DNA from 2 places in the Methylobacterium sp. P1-11 genome. Region 2 is predicted to be linked to the other one. Evidence: predicted binding sites of a transcription regulator. Region 2 holds the regulator's gene; the other holds the start of a gene.
What was found. Region 2 encodes HrcA, which represses chaperone genes, less so after heat shock. Its sites were predicted from a motif close to GTTAGCACTCNCNNNNNGNGAGTGCTAAC; they were not measured.
Positions count from the first base shown of each region.

Region 1: a site for HrcA is predicted at 8,994-9,022, ahead of groES (co-chaperone GroES). Genes of this name have one in related genera too.

Region 1 is NZ_NPKS01000018.1:120,467-130,448, forward strand. Features, by position in the region: gene CIW48_RS19075 (hypothetical protein) at 263-664, opposite strand; gene CIW48_RS19080 (cold-shock protein) at 2,002-2,211, shown strand; gene CIW48_RS19085 (DUF6481 family protein) at 2,317-2,679, shown strand; gene CIW48_RS19090 (hypothetical protein) at 2,722-2,919, shown strand; gene CIW48_RS19100 (hypothetical protein) at 3,618-3,863, shown strand; gene CIW48_RS19105 (arginine N-succinyltransferase) at 3,909-4,145, shown strand; gene CIW48_RS19110 (hypothetical protein) at 4,337-4,555, shown strand; gene CIW48_RS33330 (hypothetical protein) at 4,803-4,958, shown strand; gene CIW48_RS34085 (hypothetical protein) at 5,445-5,630, shown strand; gene CIW48_RS19120 (hypothetical protein) at 5,931-6,299, shown strand; gene CIW48_RS19125 (DUF6522 family protein) at 6,438-6,680, shown strand; gene CIW48_RS19130 (hypothetical protein) at 7,032-7,241, opposite strand; gene CIW48_RS34560 (hypothetical protein) at 7,308-7,439, opposite strand; gene CIW48_RS19135 (hypothetical protein) at 7,483-7,758, opposite strand; gene groES (co-chaperone GroES) at 9,126-9,413, shown strand; partial or broken gene CIW48_RS19145 (TCP-1/cpn60 chaperonin family protein) at 9,513-9,982, shown strand, end outside.
Region 2 is NZ_NPKS01000001.1:40,745-50,726, reverse strand. Features, by position in the region: gene CIW48_RS00265 (penicillin-binding protein activator) at 1-1,129, shown strand, start outside; gene hemW (radical SAM family heme chaperone HemW) at 1,130-2,305, opposite strand; gene rdgB (RdgB/HAM1 family non-canonical purine NTP pyrophosphatase) at 2,344-2,973, opposite strand; gene rph (ribonuclease PH) at 2,970-3,683, opposite strand; gene hrcA (heat-inducible transcriptional repressor HrcA) at 3,851-4,906, shown strand; gene CIW48_RS00240 (DUF1236 domain-containing protein) at 4,958-5,719, opposite strand; gene CIW48_RS00235 (MFS family transporter) at 5,957-7,321, shown strand; gene CIW48_RS00230 (alpha/beta hydrolase) at 7,408-8,589, shown strand; gene CIW48_RS00225 (DUF2312 domain-containing protein) at 8,645-8,926, shown strand; gene CIW48_RS00220 (phosphoribosylaminoimidazolesuccinocarboxamide synthase) at 8,969-9,958, opposite strand.

The sequences.
Region 1 (9,982 bases), on a different contig from region 2:
CTGCCAACGCGCCGTGATCTCACGAAGAGCCGCGTCGCCATTCGCCTCCGAAGCGCCCTCCGAGCCGAATGACCGAACCGATTGGCGCACGATCACATCGTCCCGCGTGATCGCCCAGTCGAACCGGCCCGGCTCCTTAGGAGATGCTTTGACCTGCAGCTTATGAGGGTTCGGCTTGAAGATTATCATGTGACCTATTCAATGCTCCGATAAGCAGAATGTTTCGAGCTGGCAGCTGCCGAGATCTTTTAGTTTCTCGCGGTCACGCTGACGGTACCTGATCGGTTTCGGACGCGGAGGCGGACAGATGCTTCCATGCTTCAACGCCCGTCGCCGTGCTCTCCAACTGCGAGGCCAGGTATTGCAGCGCAGCGGTGCAACGGGCGCCCTCGCGGCGGACATCCGCATCCTGAGCTTGCTCGTCGCTTGCCGCGGCAATCGCGTCTGCAGCAAGTGTCAGCCGTTCGGCAACACGTCTCATTGATTGCGGCCCGGTGAAGCTTGTCCGCGCATCGGAGGCGACGGCTTGAACCAGACTTCCGAGATCGGGCTCCAAAACCATCTCCCAATGCTGCGCATAGTTCGAAGCCATCATCTGGCACTTGGTGAACCAGCTGAACTCCAAGCCCGTAAGTCTGGGTTGAACCATCACGCCCTCCTTCATGGACAGACCGCATTCACGCGCAGGTGGCCAAGCGGCGGCCACCGTCCGCCGTCGCTGCTTGAGCGTTGGTGGGTCAGCTCACCGCCTACTCGCGTAGTCCCATCGGCCGGTGGCGCACGGACGGTTCGTCGTACCCAGTGCCTTCCTCGGCATCCGGCATGCCGGCAGCTAAGCGCTTCACCGGCTTGCCGAGGTCAGCACGTAAGAGGGGCTGGGCCCGTCCGGTGACACATGCGCGAGTCGCGGCGCGCACGCGCCCCCGCTGACAACGGAACGATGCGGCATCTTCCAGTAGATGGTGCGGCGAAAGTTTTTTACCAGGTCCGATAAATATAAATATGGTAATTTATCGAAAATGGAATATCGTTTTCGCGAAAGCGCGAAACTTACGACGGTCGGCACAAAATCCTAGTTTCGGCTTGTCTGCTGCTTGAGCAGAGGCCACCATAGGGGGCGAGATTTATTATGCTTGATCGAAAGCGTTTTGGCCGCAAGATATCAATCCCATCGACTATGGAAATCAGGCGCGATCTCCTGGAAATGGCGCATGCGGACACGGTCGTGGAGTCCTTCAAGGGCCGTGGGGTTACCAGGGAAGAATTCGCGACGATGATGTCGGGCTTGGTCGCCGATAATCTGCTCTCTCTCAATCGGGCTCGGATGTTGACCCTTCGCTTCGAGCGCGCAGGGTCCGAGACCGCAGGTGACCACATCGCTCGATGACCTGAGCTCAAAGGCAGCGAAGCGGCCCGGAGGTGCTTGCCACGCTCGGCTCTGTCGGCAAACGTGCGCGCAACAGCTTGGCTAACCGTGACTCGTTCACAGGTTTGGCCGTCAGACCAGCAACGCTTCCTCGGTCGGACACGGGACAGATGTCAGCCTTGCATTCTTCCGGACCTCCGGCCGCAACGGGCTGAGCATCAGGAACTCCGACGCATGATCGGCACGCGCGCCGACATCAAGCCGGCTGAATGCCTTCATCGCCCGTTAGACGCCACCGCGCGCAGCTAGTGCCGGCGGCGATCGAGCAGCCGAATCCACGATGCGGCGGAAGCCGACCCGGTGCCGCTCTCGATTGCTCGCCAAGATCCCTGAAGCGAAATTGGGGGCAAATAATCCGCGGATAGCTTGGCGTAAAATGCGTGTTTATCTTTTGTGGTTGTGATTGTCGCGCCGATAGCGTACAGATGATCCATCGAATTTTGGCCAGACATTCGGCCGCATCGCCTCAACAGGGCGAGCGCTCTGCATTTCTCCCATTCTCGAAGATCAGCGACCGGGCGCGTGGCAATCATGCGCCCGACACTTTTATTTGCCTAAACTGATATGGAATACCTATGACCATCGGCACCGTTAAATGGTTCAACGACACCAAGGGCTTCGGCTTCATCCAGCCGGATGACGGCGGCAAGGACGTGTTCGTCCACATCTCGGCCGTCGAGCGCGCCGGAATGCAGGGCCTGAACGAAGGCCAGAAGGTCTCCTACGAGATGGAGACCGACCGGCGTACCGGCAAGCAGTCGGCCGGCAGCCTTCAGGCCTCTTAAGCCTCGCTCATCTGCCTCAGACGAGTTTCGGAGCCGTTCCCTCGGGAGCGGCTTCATCTGCTTCTCGCAACCGCGGCTGTGCCGTGGTGCGCATAGGGAATATACGTGGGCCAATTCAGAACCAATCAGCTCGTTGATCGCCTCGACGCGATCGCCAAGGCGCGACAGGTGACACTCGCCCGGTTCCGGGCACGTCCTGCCGCGGATGATCCGGTTGTCCTCGCACGGGAGGCGGCACGGTGCGCCGTCGTTCAGGCGCGCGACGTCCGAGCGACCGAGCGGGACGCGGCTCGTCTCGCCGCCGAGGCCGAGCGCGCGGTTGAGGCCCAGGCCGCAATGGCGCATGCCGCGGCCGAACTCGTCCGCGGAGCTGCCGAGAAGGCGGAGCGGCAGGCGAACCTCGCGGCCGAACAGAAAGCCACGCGCGACGCGCGTTTCGCTGCCCGCAAGGCGCGAGCCCGCCGGTAGGTCGGGCTCTCCGACGCGCACCCGTATCCTGGAGGACGCCCCATGTCTCACAAGTTCAAGATCGGCCAGCACGTCCGGCAGCTGGGGCTCAGCTATGCCGGCAATAAGAGCATCGTCGATGGCCTCTTCGAGGTGGTTCGCCTGACACCGGACGACCGTTCCGGCGAGCCGACCTACCGGATCAGGTCCGCGGGCGGCGAGCGTGCCGTGCGGGAGGGCGAACTCACACTCGCCTCCTGAACGGTTTCGACCGGTCGGGGCTGCGGGGTCGACGCCGGTATCCTGGAGCCAGAGCTGTTCCCGATCACGTGGAGCTTGTCGACGACGGGGCGCTCGCGTGGTGTGGGGTTGGGTTCATCCTCTCCTCGCCCTCATCCTGAGGTGCCGAAGCGAAGCGGAGGCGTCCAAGGAGGTCTCCAGCCCGCCGCGCGATCCCTGGAGTCCTCCTTCGAGGCCCGCTGACGCGGGCACCTCAGGATGGGGGGTGGACAGGGAAATTGCCCGGTCGTCGCGGCTCTCAAGCGCCCCGCTCCCGGAGCGTGTCGCAACTCGGACGGCCGCGGCTCTAGTATCGGCGGGGGCTCGCCCGGATGGTCGGACACGGCTGTCTAACGTTCGAATCTCAGGACGCTCCGGCCTGCCCCGTCCCGCTTCGAGACTGGATAGCCTGTCGGCTGGCTTCGACGCTGCGGCGGACTTCGGCGTGAAGGCCTGGAGTCGCGGGTTCCGAGCCCACTGCTCCGACGGCCTGTTCCGCGGTTCGATGCAGGCGTCGTCGGCTTGGTGGACGCGCCTCGGCATTCGCGTCGAGTAACGACCTCGCGGATCTTCATGCGGGCCAGATCAACGCGAAGGACTGGTCTGCTTTTCTGGACCGGATCGTTTTGCGGCACGGTACGTTTGACAAGAGCTGCATGTCCTGCGGCGCGGAGTCGACCGTGTACAATCCATTCTTCTCGTCGCTGATGCTGATGATCGAGTCACAGCGGGTCATCGAACTGAGGCTGGCCCGCTTGGCCTGGGGCGGTCCCGAAGGCGTTTCGGAAGCACAGTCGATGGTCGTGGAGAAGGTCAACGCCGCGGCTGAAGCCCTGACGACGCTGATGCTCGGCGGCTCGCCCGAGGCGGTCATCGCGCGCTACCGCGAACATGTCGCTGCGAATACCGAGCGGTTGAGGCTGTAGAACCCCGTGACAATCAACACCAATGCCCATTCGCCGGACGCGGCGATGATCGAGCCCAATCAGACGGCTTTCATCCTCAAGGTGACGCGGCCCGATGAAGCGGAACTGTCCGGGCAACTGGTCATCTTCTACGCTGCGATCACCTCCTCCGAGGAGGAAGCGCTCGCCATCGTGCGCCGCGCCGTCAAGGCGGATGCCGCTGTCGAGCCGACGGGCGTCCGCCTGTCTCAGCAGACGGCCAGTGCCCTCGTCCTGGAAGCGGGCCTCGCACGGGCCCTCTGACACGCGGCGGCAAAACCGGGTTCGGTGACGGGGCTCGGCACGGCGATGACACCGCGCGAGAGGGGCTGCCGGATCGGGCGACGACTTACCCTCGGGGCCCATCCACGATCGGGGCCGATTCCATGGTCGAGCTGGACCTTCAAAAGGTGCGAGGCGTTGTGCCGACAGGCGACGAGCTGAGGACGTCTGCTATGGACATCGAACGCTTAGCGGAGACCGAGAGCACGCTCTCCATCACAGACCGCCTGTGGCGCGCCGAGATGCGGAAGGCCTTCGGGCCGGATGGGGTTCTGCTCCACGGCTTCGGTGCGGAGCGTCAGGGTGCGCCCGGCACGCGGCTGCGCACGGCCTTCGAGGCGAGACGAAGCGCGATCGCAGCGTGGCGGCACGTACGGCGTCCGGCGGCTTGAGCCGATCGCATGGAAGGCCCATCGTTCGCAGCCTGTGCGCGGTACGCGTCGTCCTTCCGCCGGATCAGCCCCATCATCGGAAGCGCGCCGTCGACAACCGCCCCCAGCCCGCCCGGCATGAGCCGGTGGCGTCCAGCACCCCGCCGTCCGATCTAAGAAATGGCGGTGGCACTATGGTTTGAGAAGGCGCATAGCCACGTATCCCTCCGCGCAATCCCGTGCCCTGGGCGACGAAGCGGAGGCCGAGATGGCTCGCGAATTCACGACCGGCAAAGCGCAGGCAGTGACGCCCGAAGACTTCAACGAGCGGGTGAAACGACTCCTGGCCAACAAGCCTGAGCTGCTCAAGGCCGAACCGAAGACCCGAAACTTCAGGACCGGCAGGCCCCCGCAGAAGTCTTGAGGTCGCGTTCCGGCCGGCGATCGCTGGATCGCGGGCGTCAACCCGTCCCGGTCTGATCGTGCCCGGGGCCCGCTCGGTCGCGGGGCGATGGCGGTGAAAAGCCTCGCGCCGGGATGCCGCCGCTCCGGGTGGGGAGCGGCGCCCCAAAACGGCAGCGACGGGACAGCGGGGTCGGGCTCATCGCAAGAAAAACACGCCTCTGCTGCGGCAGACGAGAGGTGGCACCGAGACCTCCTGCAGCCTCCGTCCAGGATCGATCCTGCGGCGCCTGGACGCTGTGTTGTCGTGTTCTGGAGGTCCAAGGCCCTCGACAAGCCCGCGGGCATCCTGTGCCGGCACAACACCGGAACGGGACGCGGGATCTATCCCGAGCGGCCGGACGCCTGAGCCCGGTGGCATTGCCTGTGGCGAAGGATCGGCGCGCTGCCGGACGCGCTTCGGCCTGATCGATCCGGCGTGGTGTTCTCGCCAGATAGCCGATCTCCTGTGGCCGATGAGCCGGATTCAGCCTGCATTGTCGGTCGCGCCGTGCACGACGTCAAAGACTTCGACCGACCGCATGCGATCGAGGTCTTCGCCATGTTCGTTCGCGAGGGTTCCTTGCCGGTGTGGAAGGCATCCGAACGCGGTGCGATTCTGGTGCATCCAGGCCCGCAGACCGCGCCGTCGTGACCGCCGGCGGCGCGGTATCGCGGGATCGTCAAGCTCCGTGAGGCGAGGCGTCGTCGCCTGTTCGACAGGCCCGATGCTGGCCTCCGGCCGACGCGGGCTGCTCCCGTCGCGATGCCTCCGCTGACCGCTGCGGGGCTGGGCCGTGACGCGGCCAGCCAGACTCCGTTTCACTGATGTCCCGCGCAGAAGGACAAACCGGCGCAGGCTGACCGCATGACATCGCGAAGCCCGCAGGGGCCAATAGATTGTGCTATGGAAACCGTGAGGGTGCGTCCGTCGCGACCCGATCAGGAGATTTCGATGCCCGTCATTCGGTGGCTGATCTCCAAAACGATCCAGTTTTTCCTGGGCAGCGCGCAGGAGCGCAGGTCCGATGCGACCGCAAAGAGAAAGGAAGCGGGGACGTTCGAGGGCGCGTCTGCAAGCAAGGATCGGAACTTCGAGGAAAACTACGCCGCGGCTGCACGGCTCCTCAGAACCCGGATCGATCAGGAGTTTCCGGATGCCTACTATGCGCGGCTCAGCTCCGGCCGGAACAGCTCGTGCGATTACGGACAGGATCGTGCCCTCGCCATCGACACCATGTCGATCGCCATAGCCATGGCGCTGCGGAACGGTGCCACCGTTCAACAGGCCGCCACGGCGGGGGCAGCCAGCATCGGCATCTGACCGAGACGCGGGAGCGCCGGGCTCCGCCGGACGGCTCAGCCGCATCCGCGCTCGACGCGGACGGAAGGACGAGAAGGAAGGGTGCTATGGTCGGCCTCAGCCCCGCAAGCTGCTGCCGAGCTGATGGAGACCTGCTCCGTGAAGCTCGCATTAGGCCGCATGGGTGATTGGCTTGTCGATCCCCGCGAATTGGCTCCTCGACTCGGTGTGAGCACCGCAGATCTGAAGCGCATGGACCGGCAGGGACGGCTCGATGCCCGCGTCGCGTCCAGTGATGGCGACGGCATCTGTCTGACCCGCGTGACCGTCCGGCTGCATGACAGGGGCTGGCGCGGTATCTTCGACGAGAGCGGCGCGCTCGTCAGCGAAGAGATGTGGTGAGCCCGTCAGGACCGCCAGTCGCCCGAGGCGGCCACGGTGCGGCTTCCAAGAGGTCCGTCCCGCTGCGGACGTCACCCCTTCGTCGATCCTGTCATCTCACGGGTCCGCTCAACCATCGCGAGCAGCACCGCGCGGGCGCCTGCTACTGCCGCGAGCACGCGCCCGCGTCATCATCGTGCCCGAGTTCGGCGAGCAGCCCGTCGATTGCCTTCTCCTGTCGTTCCGCGCAGTTCGCATGCAGGATAAACCGAAGCAGGAGCTCCTGGGCGGCGATGCCGTCACGCTCTGCTCAGCTGACGAGCGCTCGAAGCTCGCCTAGGCACGCCTCCTGTCCAGACATGCTGGGGTCCATCAATGACCGCGCGGGAGCGGCGTCCTGGGCATCAGGCCCTCGACGCGCAGCTTCAATCGGGTGGTCCGGATCGCCTCCACGGTCCGCCACGGAACATGCTTCGCTATGCCCTCGGTTTCGAGCTCCGTGAGCTGATCAATCAGCTCTCCCTGCTCCTGAAGGCCAGGGCGCTGCGACATGCGGACGATCATCCCGATCAGCTTTCGCATCACCGGGCACATCCGCGGGCGAACGGGCTCTATCATACCGAGCAGCCACGGTGATCGGACATCGCCTCAGCCTCGACCGCTGGTCTTCATGGCAGCCGCGACAGTACCCTTGTTCGAGGGCGCCGCGGCGTTAGTCTTGGGCACGGGCTTCTTCGGCTTCTTGGTCTCTCGGTTCCCGCGCTTCTTGTCCGTCGCCATGGTCTTGCTCCTGGATATGCTGCGAGGCCGGCCGGAGACGTCTTCACCGTCCGATCGTGGGCCGGTCCGCAGGCTGGATCGCGATCGCGATCGCACTCCTGACCGAACCGAAGACAGCGACGAGGCGGTTGCTGGCCCAGAGCTCGGTGCGATGGCCGTCGATCAACCGTGCCGCCTGCCGCCTGGCATCACCGTCGTCGCGGGCGGTGATGATGCAGGACCTGAGCACGCCGCCGCCCTGAGCGAACCGATGCACCTGATAGGCTCGGCGCGCGTGCCGCGAGCGGGTCTTGGTGGAGAACGCGATGATGTCCGCCATGCGCGCCTGTCCGTTGCAGGCGGGGGCATGGACCCTCAGCCACCGGAGCCTGGATTAACCGATCCGGTGATCTCTGCACTCTGCGCCCTCGCGGCCGACAAAGATAGCCCTGACGGCGACAGGCCCAAACGCGGTCTGCCGCAGACCCCGAACACGCGCCCGCTTGACTGGATCGGCGCCTCGACCGGCCGGCACGCCATCCGGGCGCGGTCCAAGGGCTGCGGGCGGCCGCGCGAGGGGCCGCCCGCAGAAGCTGACCTGCTGCAGCGGGCGCTGCGCGGCGATGCGGGGGGCGTCCTGGGGAATCGAGCCGCGGGCGCACAGTCTCCAACGGCACGCGGGCCGGAAATCGGGCTGCGGATCGTCCAGAACGCTGTGTCTGGCATTCACGGATCCTGAGTGCTCTCAATCGTATTGGAGAGCCGGAAGCCGCAGCGAACGTCTGATTTCCGACCGAACAGGTGACCGCCTCTCGAATGGGTGCATGTCGCTGGCATCCGATCACCTCGGTTCTACCTGGCATTCATCACCGGCCGATTGATGCGGGCGTCGGTGGCCGGAAGAGCCGTGCGCTTCCGCTTGCGACGGGAGACGACGGCGATGCTCCAAGCTTCGGACCGGCACGCCACGACCATGCTCATTCGGAAGCTGGAGAGTATCTTGGTGCGAACTGACGCCGTCGCAAATGTTGAAAAAGAAGCGCGGCACGGGGCCCTCCGCCGTGGATTGTGGGAGCTGCAAGCTCTCAGCTGCGGGCATGCCGCAATGAGCCCGTAATACCGTTAACGATTGCATGAAGCGGCAAACGATGCCCTATAATACATCATCGTCCCACGAAGTGATCGGCATGCCGCACCAGTTCCCTCGGCCGCATTGATACTGTGCGATGCAGTCTTTCAACTGGCGGATTTTCAAGGGAACTGGTGAGTCCGGCCCGTGTCGGTCCGCTCGGCGGGCACGCGAATTCATGGGCGGCATAGCCGACACAGGAGTGAAAACTAGCTCTTGAGAGGTTTCGCGATGTAGTCCGAAGGCCATCGCGGCCGCCACGTCTGACGCGTCAGACGTGGCGCTAAGCTGGTGGGCTACGCTCCGCGTTTGAACGTCTGGCTTCAGCGATTCGGGCATTGCCCATGTGATAGACGACGGAAGCAGGCTCGATGCTGCCGGGTCCAAACCGCAGCGGCAGCGGGGAGGCATTGCGCCGGCCCCATGCGGCAGGCCTCGTTCACCGCATTAGCACTTCCACACGTCGAGTGCTAAGGATGCGTCGATCGGGACGCGAAGCTCGACTTCGCTGCCCAATCTCCCGCGACAGCGCCTGCCATGTCGGTTGGATCTCGCTTGGGAGAGATCAGGAAATCACGATGCAATTCCGTCCGCTGCACGACCGCGTGGTGCTCCGTCGCATCGAGGGCGAGGAAAAGACCAAGGGCGGCATCATCATCCCCGATACGGTCAAGGAGAAGCCGCAGGAGGGCGAGGTCGTCGCCGTGGGACCAGGTGCACGGGACGAGGCCGGCAAGATCAATGCGCTCGACGTGAAAGCCGGCGACCGCGTCTTGTTTGGCAAGTGGTCCGGCACTGAGGTCAAGATCGACGGTCAGGACCTTCTGATCATGAAGGAATCCGACATCCTGGGCATCGTCGCCTAGCTCGGATCAGGCCGCAACGGCGTTGATCCTCGACCTGCCCTTTGAGGCGCCCGCTGTGGCGTGCCTCGGGTCCAGACGACAGATGATGAGCTCTCCATTATGTCCGCCAAAGACGTTCGCTTTTCGGTCGATGCCCGCGAGAAGATGCTGCGCGGTGTCGAACTGCTCGCCAGTGCGGTGAAGGTGACGCTAGGTCCGAAGGGCCGCAACGTCGTGATCGAGAAGAGCTTCGGCGCCCCGCGCATCACCAAGGACGGTGTGACGGTCGCCAAGGAGATCGAGCTCGTCGACAAGTTCGAGAACATGGGCGCCCAGATGGTGCGCGAAGTGGCCTCGAAGTCGAGCGACACCGCCGGTGACGGCACCACCACCGCGACCGTGCTGGCGGCCTCCATCGTGCGCGAGGGCGTGAAGTACGTCGCCGCCGGCATGAACCCGATGGACCTGAAGCGCGGCATCGATCTGGCGGTAGCCACGGTCGTGAAGGATATCGCGGGCCGCTCGCGGAAGGTCGCTTCGTCCGAGGAAATCGCCCAGGTCGGCACGATCTCCGCCAACGGCGACAAGGA
Region 2 (9,982 bases):
GCTGACGCCGCCGGCGGCCGTGCCGGAGGCTCCGGGCCCCGCGCCCGCGGCGCCGTCGATGCCGGCCGCGGGCAGCACCGCGCGCATCGGCTCCGGTTCGGTGAAGGTCGCCCTCGTGCTGCCGCTGACCGGCCAGGGCTCGACGGTGGGCGCGGCCCTGCGCAACGCGGCGCAGCTCGCCTACGACGAGGCGCAGCAGCCGGATCTGACAATCTTGGTCGAGGACGATCGGGGCAACCCGGACGGGGCCCGGGAGGCGACCCAGGAGGCGCTGCGCCAGGGTGCCGAGATCGTGCTCGGCCCGCTCTTCGCCGGCAGCGTCCAGGCCGCGGCGGTCGTGGCGCGGACTGCCGGCAAGCCGGTGATCGGTTTCTCGACGGATGTGACCGTGGCGAACCGTGGGGTCTACCTTTTGAGCTTCCTGCCGCAGCCGGAGGTCGACCGCGTCGTCGAGGATTCCGTGTCCGGCGGAAAGCGGTCCTTCGCGGCACTGATACCCGAGACGGCCTACGGCAACGCCGTTGAGGCGGAGTTCCGCGAGGCCGTTGCGCGCAAGGGTGCGCGGATCGCCGCCGTGGAACGCTATCCGGCCGGTGCGCCCGGGCCCGCGGTGGAGCGGCTGTCGCGTGTCATTGCCGGCCCCGGCGCCACCGCCGACGCGCTGTTCATCCCGGAGACCGCCGAGTCCCTGCCGGCCGTTGCGGCCGCGCTGACCAAGGCGGGGTTCTCACCGGCCCGGGTGCGCCCGATCGGCACCGCCCTCTGGAACGAGCCGTCGCTGTTCGCCCTGTCCGCGCTGCAAGGCGGCCGCTTCGCCTCGCCCGACCGCGCGGGCTTCTCGAATTTCAGCGGCCGCTATCAGGCCCGGTTCGGCGGCGTGCCGCCGCGCGTGGCTTCCCTGGCCTACGATGCGGTGATGCTCGCCGCAGCCCTGTCCCGGCGCTACGGCTCGCAGCGCTTCGCGGAGGCCACCCTGACGAACGGCTCGGGCTTCGCCGGCATCGACGGCACCTTCCGCTTCCGACCGGACGGGCAGAGCGAGCGGTCCCTGGCCGTCTACGAGATCCGCAACAACGCGGCGACGCCGGTCAGCCCGGCGCCGCGGGTCCTCGCAAAGCCAGGGATCTGATCAGGCCGCGAGTTCGGCGACCAGCGCGTTGAGGACGGGGGCCCCGCGCGCAGTGGTGGCAATGCGGCCGCCGGGCAGCCGCTCCAGCAGGCCGTCGCCGATCAGCATGCCGATGCGGTTGCCGTTCAGCGGGCGCCCCTTGAGAGCAGCGTAGCGCTCCGGATCGATCCCCTCGCGGAGCCGGAGGCCCATGACCAGGAATTCGTCGGCCTGATCGGCGGCCGTCAGCGTTTCGGTCTCGACGACGCCGTGTCCCGCGCGCTCGACGCGGGCGAGCCACGCCTCGGGCGACCGCTCGGTGACCGTCCCGATGCGCGCCGAGGGCGTCACCAGCCGGCCGTGGGCCCCCGGGCCGATGCCGGCATATTCGCCGTAGCGCCAGTAGAGCAGGTTGTGCCGCGACTCCGCGCCCGGACGGGCATGGTTTGAGATCTCGTAGGCCGGCAGCCCGGCCTTCGCGCAGAGATCCTGGGTGACGTCGTAGAGGGCGCGGCCGACCTCGTCGTCCGGCGTCACCAGCTTGCCGGCGGCGGCGAGCCCGTGGAACGGCGTCCCGGGCTCGATGGTGAGCTGGTAGAGCGAGAGATGCTCGGCGGCCCGCGCCAGCGCCGCGCTGAGCTCCGCCCGCCACAGCGCCGGGGTCTGCCCGGGCCGCGCGTAGATCAGGTCGAAGGAGGTCCGCGCGAAGGCCGATTGCGCCAGCTCGATCGCCTCCAGCGCCTGCGCGGCATCGTGCAGGCGTCCGAGGGTTCGCAGCGAGGCGTCGTCGAGCGCTTGGATGCCGAGGGAGACCCGGTTGACCCCGGCCGCGCGGTAGCCGTGGAAGCGGCCGGCCTCGACGCTCGACGGGTTGGCCTCGAGGGTCACCTCCGCGTCCGGCGACACCGTCCAATGGGCGGCCACCGCGTCGAGCAGGCCGGCGACGGTCGCGGGCTGCATCAGCGACGGCGTGCCGCCGCCGAGGAAGATGCTAGTGACGGTCCGGCCGGGCGTGCGGGCGGCATTGTGGGCGATCTCCGCCCGGAAGGCCGCGAGGAAGCGCGGCTCGTCCACGCCCGCGTGGCGGACGTGGCTGTTGAAGTCGCAATACGGGCACTTCGCGGCGCAGAAGGGCCAGTGCAGGTAGATCCCGAAGCCCGCGTCGCGGGTCGGATGGTCCGGGCCGGTCGATGCCATGATGGCCGGGATGTGAGCGTCCGCGCGCCGTTTGGCAATCAGGAGCCGGGCGCGAGGCAGGCCCGGCTCAACTCGACGAAGGCCCGAGCCCGGTGCGACAGGCCCCGCCCCCGCTGCCAGTCGACCCCGTGTTTCTCCTCGGCGCTCATCTCGCCGAAGGTCCGGTCGTGGCCGTCCGGCCGGAAGATCGGATCGTAACCGAAGCCCGCCGAGCCCCGCGGCGCGACAAGGTCGCCGAACACCCGCCCCTCGAACAGCTCGGTATGGCCGTCCGGCCAGGCCAGAACCAGGGCCGACACGAAATGCGCCCGCCGTTCAGTCGCGCTGCGCCTGTCGAGTTCGACGAAGATCCGGGCCATCGCGCCGGCGAAATCCTTGGTCGGACCGGCCCAGCGGGCCGAGAAGATGCCTGGCGCCCCGTCGAGACCGTCCACGCAGAGGCCCGAATCGTCCGCGAAGGCCGGAAGCCCGGTAGCGTCGGCCGCTGCCTGGGCCTTGATGGCGGCATTCTCGGCGAACATCGTGCCGGTCTCCTCGGGCTCCGGCAGGCCGAGTTCGCCCGCCGACACCGCCTCGATCCCGAACGGCGCCAGAAGTTCGCGCATCTCGGCGAGCTTGCCGGCATTGTGGGTGGCGATCACCACCTTCCCGGTGAGGCGTCGGCTCACGCGATGGCTTCCTTCTGGAGGGCGACCAAGCGCTCGGTGCCGGCGCGGGCTAGGCCCAGGAGTTCCAGGAGCTGCTCCTGGGTGAACGGCTCCATCTCGGCGGTGCCCTGCACCTCAACGATCCCGCCACGACCGGTGAGCACGAAGTTGGCGTCGGTCTCCGCCGCCGAATCCTCCGCGTAGTCGAGGTCGAGGACCGGCAGGCCCTTGTAGAGGCCGCAGGACACGGCGGCGACGTGGTCGCGGAGCGGATCGACCGAGATGATCGAGCGCGTCCGCATCCAGGCGAAGCAATCGTGGAGGGCCACCCAGGCGCCGGTGATCGCGGCCGTCCGGGTGCCCCCATCGGCCTGGATGACGTCGCAGTCGATCGTGATCTGGCGTTCGCCCATGGCCGGCAGGTTGGTGACGGCGCGCAGCGACCGGCCGATCAGCCGCTGGATCTCCTGTGTCCGACCCGACGGCTTCCCGGAACCGACCTCGCGGCGGGTGCGTTCGTGCGTCGCACGCGGAAGCATGGCATACTCCGCCGTGACCCAGCCCTTGCCGGAACCGCGCAGCCACGGGGGAGCACGCTCTTCCAGCGACGCGGTGCAGAGCACCCGGGTGTTGCCGAAACCGACGAGGCACGAGCCCTCGGCGTAGCGCGAGACCGCGCGCTCCAGGGTCACGGGCCGCAATTCGTCGGCGGCACGCTTGGAAGGCCGCATTGCGGGCCCCTTCTGTCGAAAGTGTCGAGGGCCGGGCTCTTAGGCCGACGCGCCAGCGCGGGCAAGCAGCGCCTGACGGATTGATCCGGGCGGGACGGTTCGACATGATCGGACCACAGGATGATTACGTGACACACCCCAGTCCCAACCTCTCCCACGGCCAGTCCATGCAGGCCCTTGCCGCCCTCAACGAGCGTGCCCGGGAGATCTTTCGGCAGATCGTCGAGAGCTATCTCACGACCGGCGAGCCCATGGGATCCCGGAATCTCGCCCGGATCCTCCCGATGGCGCTGTCGCCGGCCTCGATCCGGAACGTGATGGCAGATCTGGAGCATTCCGGCCTGATCTTCGCGCCGCACACCTCGGCCGGGCGCCTGCCGACCGAACTCGGATTGCGCTTCTTCGTCGACGCAATGCTCGAGCTCGGCGACGTCAGCCAGGACGAGCAGGCCCGCATCGAGGCCCAGATGCGCGCGGCAGCCTCGGGCCATACGTTCGACTCGGCTCTGGCCGAGGCCTCGACCATGCTGTCGGGGGTCTCGCGCGGGGCCGGCGTCGTCCTGACCACCAAGGCGAACGTGAACCTGAAGCACATCGAGTTTGTGCGTCTCGATCCCGCCCGCGCCCTCGTCATCCTCGTCTCGGACGATGGCTCGGTCGAGAATCGTCTCGTGGACCTGCCGCCCGGTCTGCCGGCGGGAGCCCTTCAGGAGGCCACGAACTTCCTGAACGCGCGGCTGCAGGGCCGAACCCTGGGCTCCTTGCGGGCCGAGATCGAGGCCGGCCGCAAGGCGATGAAGCGCGAACTCGATGCGATCACCGAGCGCCTGGTGGATGCCGGTCTCGCCACGCCGGTGGGACCGACCGAGGCGCGCCAGCTGATCGTGCGGGGTCAGGCCAACCTGCTCGACGACCTGCGCGCCGTGGAGGATCTCGAACGCATCCGCCTGCTGTTCAACGACCTGGAGACCCAGAAGGATGTCATCGACCTCCTGGCCCGCGCGGAGGGCGGCGAGGGCGTGCGGATCTTCATCGGCTCGGAGAACAAGCTGTTCTCGCTGTCGGGTTCGTCACTGATCGCGGCGCCGTTCCGCGACGGATCGCAGAAGATCGTGGGGGTCGTCGGGGTGATCGGCCCGACACGGCTCAACTACGCGCGCATCGTGCCGATGGTCGACTACACGGCCCGCGTGGTGTCGAAGCTGCTCGATGGCGGGAGATAGGGAACGCCGGGCGGATGATCCGCCCGGTGCTCGTGGTTGGCCGCCGGCCGATCAGGCCGGAATGACGTCGACAATCTCGTAGGTGTCGGGATCGATGATCACGATGTCGTCGCGCACGAGGATGAACTCGTAGCCCTCGTATTCCGGGACGAGGGTGACGATCGCCGGCGGAAGACGATGCAGCGTCACCGAACGCGGGATTGCGGTGCCGACTGCGAGGCCGAAGGCGACGTCCCGGATGGGCGAGACGCCCAGACGGGTGATCGAGCTGCGGAACTCGGTCCGCTGCCGGGTATCGAGCCGGCCGACGGCACCGCGGACGGCGCCACCCTCACGGGCGCCTGCGCGGCCGCCCCGCTCACCGGCCGGCCCGCGGCCGCCCCGATCGGAACCGGCGGCGTCGCGGTTGCCGCGCTCGCCACCGGCGCCTTGTTCGCGGGCCCCGGGATTTGCAGCCGTACCGGCCCGGTCCGACGGACCGTTGCGCTCGGCTGCGCCACCAGGGCGCCCCGGACCTTCGGCACCGCGACCGGCCGGACCACCCGGCTCAGCGCCGCGCGGACCGCCCTCGGCCCCCCCGGCACCACGCATGGCGCCGCCCTCGGCGCCGCCGGCACCGCCCCGCATGCCGCCGCCCGGGCCTGCGCCGCCACCGGCCGGCCCCGCACCTGCACCGGCAGCCGCTCCGCCGGGACCGCCGGAACCACCACCCGCCCCGGCACCGCCGGCGCCCGGGCCGCCCTGCGCGAAGGCCGTCGCCGCTCCGGCCACGACGATAGCTGCCGCAACGGTGTCTCTCAGAATGCGCTTCATGGCCTCTCCTCCTGGACTTGCCGGAGCGCCAGCGACGCCCATGCCGGCCCGCAACGGGGCCTCGGGGCGAACCGTTCCGTCCCGCGGCGTCGTGGACGCACCGCAGTGACACGGTCCCGCGCTGTCCTCGGCTAAGTCCGATCACGGCCTTGCGATCAGGCGCGTCGCCTGTAACGTCGCGCCGCACGAAGAAGAGACCGGCCGCGGCCGGCATCAAGATTGATCGACGGAGACACCATGTCCGCCTCGCGAGACGATACGATCGGTATCGCACCGAGCGCCCTCGATGACGCCGCGGACCGGAAGCGCCGCATCTGGGCGATCGTCGGCTCGTCCTCCGGCAACCTCGTCGAGTGGTACGACTTCTACTGCTACGCGTTCTTCGCCCTGTACTTCGCGCCGGCCTTCTTCCCGAAGGGCGATTCCACCAGCCAGCTTCTCCAGACCGCCGGTATCTTCGCGGTGGGCTTCTTCATGCGGCCGATCGGCGGCTGGCTGTTCGGGCGCATCGCCGACCGGGTCGGCCGCCGCACCTCGATGGTCATCTCGGTGCTGATGATGTGCTTCGGCTCACTGCTGATCGGCATCCTGCCGACCTACGAGCATGTCGGCACGCTCGCCCCCGTGCTGCTGCTCCTGGCGCGCATGCTCCAGGGCCTGTCCGTCGGCGGCGAGTACGGCACCTCGGCGACCTACATGAGCGAGGTGGCGATCAAGGGGAAGCGCGGCTTCTTCGCGTCGTTCCAGTACGTGACGCTGATCGGCGGCCAGCTCCTCGCCTCGCTGGTCCTGGTCCTGCTCCAGACCGTCATGACCGGCCCGGAACTCACGGCCTGGGGCTGGCGCATCCCGTTCTTCATCGGTGCCGCGCTGGCGGTCGTCGCGCTCTATCTTCGGCGCTCGCTGGCCGAGACCAAGGACAACAGCGACAAGGAAACCGCCGGCACCTTTTCCGAGCTGGCCAAGCACTGGCGCGCCTTCCTGGTGGTGGTGGCCTACACGGCCGGCGGCTCCCTGAGCTTCTACACCTTCACGACCTACATGCAGAAGTACCTCGTCAATACCGCCGGCATGCCGAAGATCTCGGCGTCGCAGACGATGACGGTGGTGCTGTTCGTCTACATGATCATCCAGCCGATCTTCGGGGCGTTGTCCGACAAGATCGGCCGCAAGGCCAACATGCTGCTCTACAGCGGCCTCGGCACGCTGATGGTGGTGCCGCTGATGACGGCGCTCGGCACCAACAAGGACCCCTATCTCGCCTTCGCGCTGATCACCCTCGGGCTCGCGGTGGTGTCGTTCTACACGGGCATCAGCGGCATCGTGAAGGCGGAGCTGTTCCCCACCAACATTCGCGCCCTCGGGGTCGGCCTCTCCTACGCGGTCGCCAACGCCACCTTCGGTGGCACCGCCGAGTTCGTGGCGCTGTGGTTCAAGGACAACGGCATGGAGAGCACGTTCTTCTGGTACGTGACCGTCCTGATGGCGATCGCCTTCGTGGCCTCGCTGATCATGCCGAACCCCAAGGTCCACGGCTATCTCGACGGCGCCGGTACCGTCGAGGAGGCTCTCGGCAAGAAGCCGCGCCTCGCCCATGCCTGATCGGTAGGCCGTCCGGCTGGACCGGCCCCCGTTTTCACGCTGATATGTCTCCCGCCGGGCGCGCCAGACGTCCGCGGGAGGATACCATGCTCAGGAAAGCCGCCGCCGGGGCGTTGGCCCTGCTTTGCCTTGCAGCCGTCTCGGCGCCGCGAGCCGAAGAGGGGGCATCCGCCCAAACGCCGTTCAAGCCGACGCTCCCGTCAGGCTACTTCTTCGTCGGCGGCCGCTACGCGACAGCAGGCGGCAAGACCACGGCCCACGGGCAGATGTTCGTGGAATACCGCGCCCCCGCGCGGGTGACGCAGCCCTATCCGATCGTCCTCGTGCATGGCACCGCCCAGACCGGAGCCAACTTCCTCGGCACGCCCGACGGAAGGGCGGGCTGGGCGGACCGCTTCGCCGCCAAGGGCTTCGCGGTCTACGTGGTCGATCAGGTGGGGCGCGGCCGCTCCGGCGGCGATCCCGAGACCTACGGCCCCTACGCCCGTCTCCCGGCCGAGGATCTGGAGACGGTGTTCACCGGCCAGGAGCGCCGCGTGCTCTATCCGCAGGCGACGCTGCACAGCCGGTGGCCGGGCGGCCCGGGGATTCGCGGCAACGCCGCGTTCGACCAATTCTATCTCTCCCAGGTGCCGTACATCGCCAGCGCTCTGAAAAGCGAGGAGCTGGTCGATCCGGCGCTGATCGCCCTTCTGGAGAAGATCGGCCCCGCGATCCTGCTGACGCATTCCCAGGCGGGCGTCTTCGGCTGGGCGGTCTCCGATCAGCGCCCCGACCTCGTCAAGGCGCATGTCGCCGTCGAGCCCAACGGGCCGACCTTCTACGACATCCGCTTCACGGGCGGGACCGACTGGTACGAACGCGTCGGCGAGGCGCGGGCGCGGCCCTACGGAATCACCCGGGTGCCGCTGCATTTCGAGCCGCCGGTGAGCAGCCCCGCCGACCTGACCGTGGTGCAGGCCGACGCAGCCACGGCGCCCGACAAGATCCGCTGCTGGCTCCAGGGCGAGCCGGTCCGCACCCTGCCGAATCTGGCCCGGGTGCCGGCCGTGATCGTGACGGCCGAGGCCTCGTTTCGCGCCACCATGGACGATTGCACGGCCGCTTTCCTCACCCAGGCGGGCGCCAAGCCGGACCGGCTGGCCCTCGCCGAGCACGGCATCCACGGCAACGGCCACATGATGATGCTGGAAGAAAACAGCGACGCGGTGGCGGATGCGATCGTCGGCTGGATCGAAGGCCGGATCCCGGCGCCTGCGCGTCCTTAACCGGCTGCTTACCCTGTCCCGGCGAGGGTGGGCCCGTCATCCGATGAGGGAACGCATGACCGACATGACCGACACCGTGGGCGTCGCGGGCGACCGCATCCGCTCGATCATCGAGCGCGTGGAACGGCTGGAGGAGGAGATCAAGGATCTGATGGAGGCCAAGAAGGAGATCTTCGCCGAGGCCAAGGGCGAGGGCCTCGACGTGAAGGTGCTCAAGGAGATCCTGAAGATCCGCAAGCAGGACAAGGACGAGCGCGACGAGCAGGAGACGCTGCTCGATGTCTACCTGCGCGCCATGGACGCGCCCTCGCCGGCCCCGATCGCGGCGGCGGCCTGACGTCTTCGACGGGGTGCGGCGCCGCCCGCGCCGCCCCTCCCCTCAGACCCGGGTCCCGGCGGCGAGATACGCGGCGATGTTGCTCCGGATCCGGTCCAGGGGCACCTCGGCCGGGTCCGGCAGGACGAAGCGCGCGCCCGTGATCGTCTCGTAGGCGCGGATGTAGACTGCGGCGGTCTCCAGCACGACCTCGGCAGGGATCTCCGGGATCGGATCCTTGTAGGGATCGCAGCGGGCCACGACCCAGTTGCGCACGAAGTCCTTGTCGAAGCTCTCCGGCGCCGATCCTGCGGCGAAGCGCTCGGGATAGCTCTGGGCGAACCAGTATCGGCTGCTGTCCGGCGTGTGGATCTCGTCCGCGAGGACGATCCGGCCCTCGGGATCAAGGCCGAACTCGTATTTCGTGTCGGCGAGGATGAGGCCGCGTTCGGCGGCCAGCGCCACGCCGCGGGCGAACAGGGTCAGGGCAGCCTCCGACACGGTGCGCCACTGCTCGGCCGTGAGTAGCCCGCGTTCCAGAATCTCCATCTCGGTCAGCGGCTCGTCGTGGCCGCCGTCGAACGCCTTGGTGGTCGGCGTGATGATCGCCTCCGGCAGGCGCTCGTTCGGCCGCATCCCATCTGGGAAATGATGGCCGTACATGTCCCGCTCGCCCGCCCGGTAGCGCGTCAGGATCGAGGTCGAGGTCGTGCCGGCGAGGTAGCCGCGCACCACCACCTCCACCGGCAGGATCTCCAGGCGCCGGCCGACCACCACGTTGGGGTCGGGATAGGCGATGACGTGGTTCGGGCAAAGGTCGGCAGTCTGCTCGAACCAGTAGCGCGCGGTCTGGGTTAGGACCTGGCCCTTGAACGGGATCGCCGCGAGCGGCCGGTCGAAGGCGCTGATCCGATCTGATGTGATGAGGATGCGGCGGCCGTCGGGCAGGTCGTAATTGTCCCGGACCTTGCCCCGGTAATGATTCGGCAGCTCGGGCAGGGTCGCGTCGCGCAGGACCTGATGCGCGTGTGGGGCGAGATCTGCCGTGTTCATCGAACTTTCCGTCAGGCTGTGCGG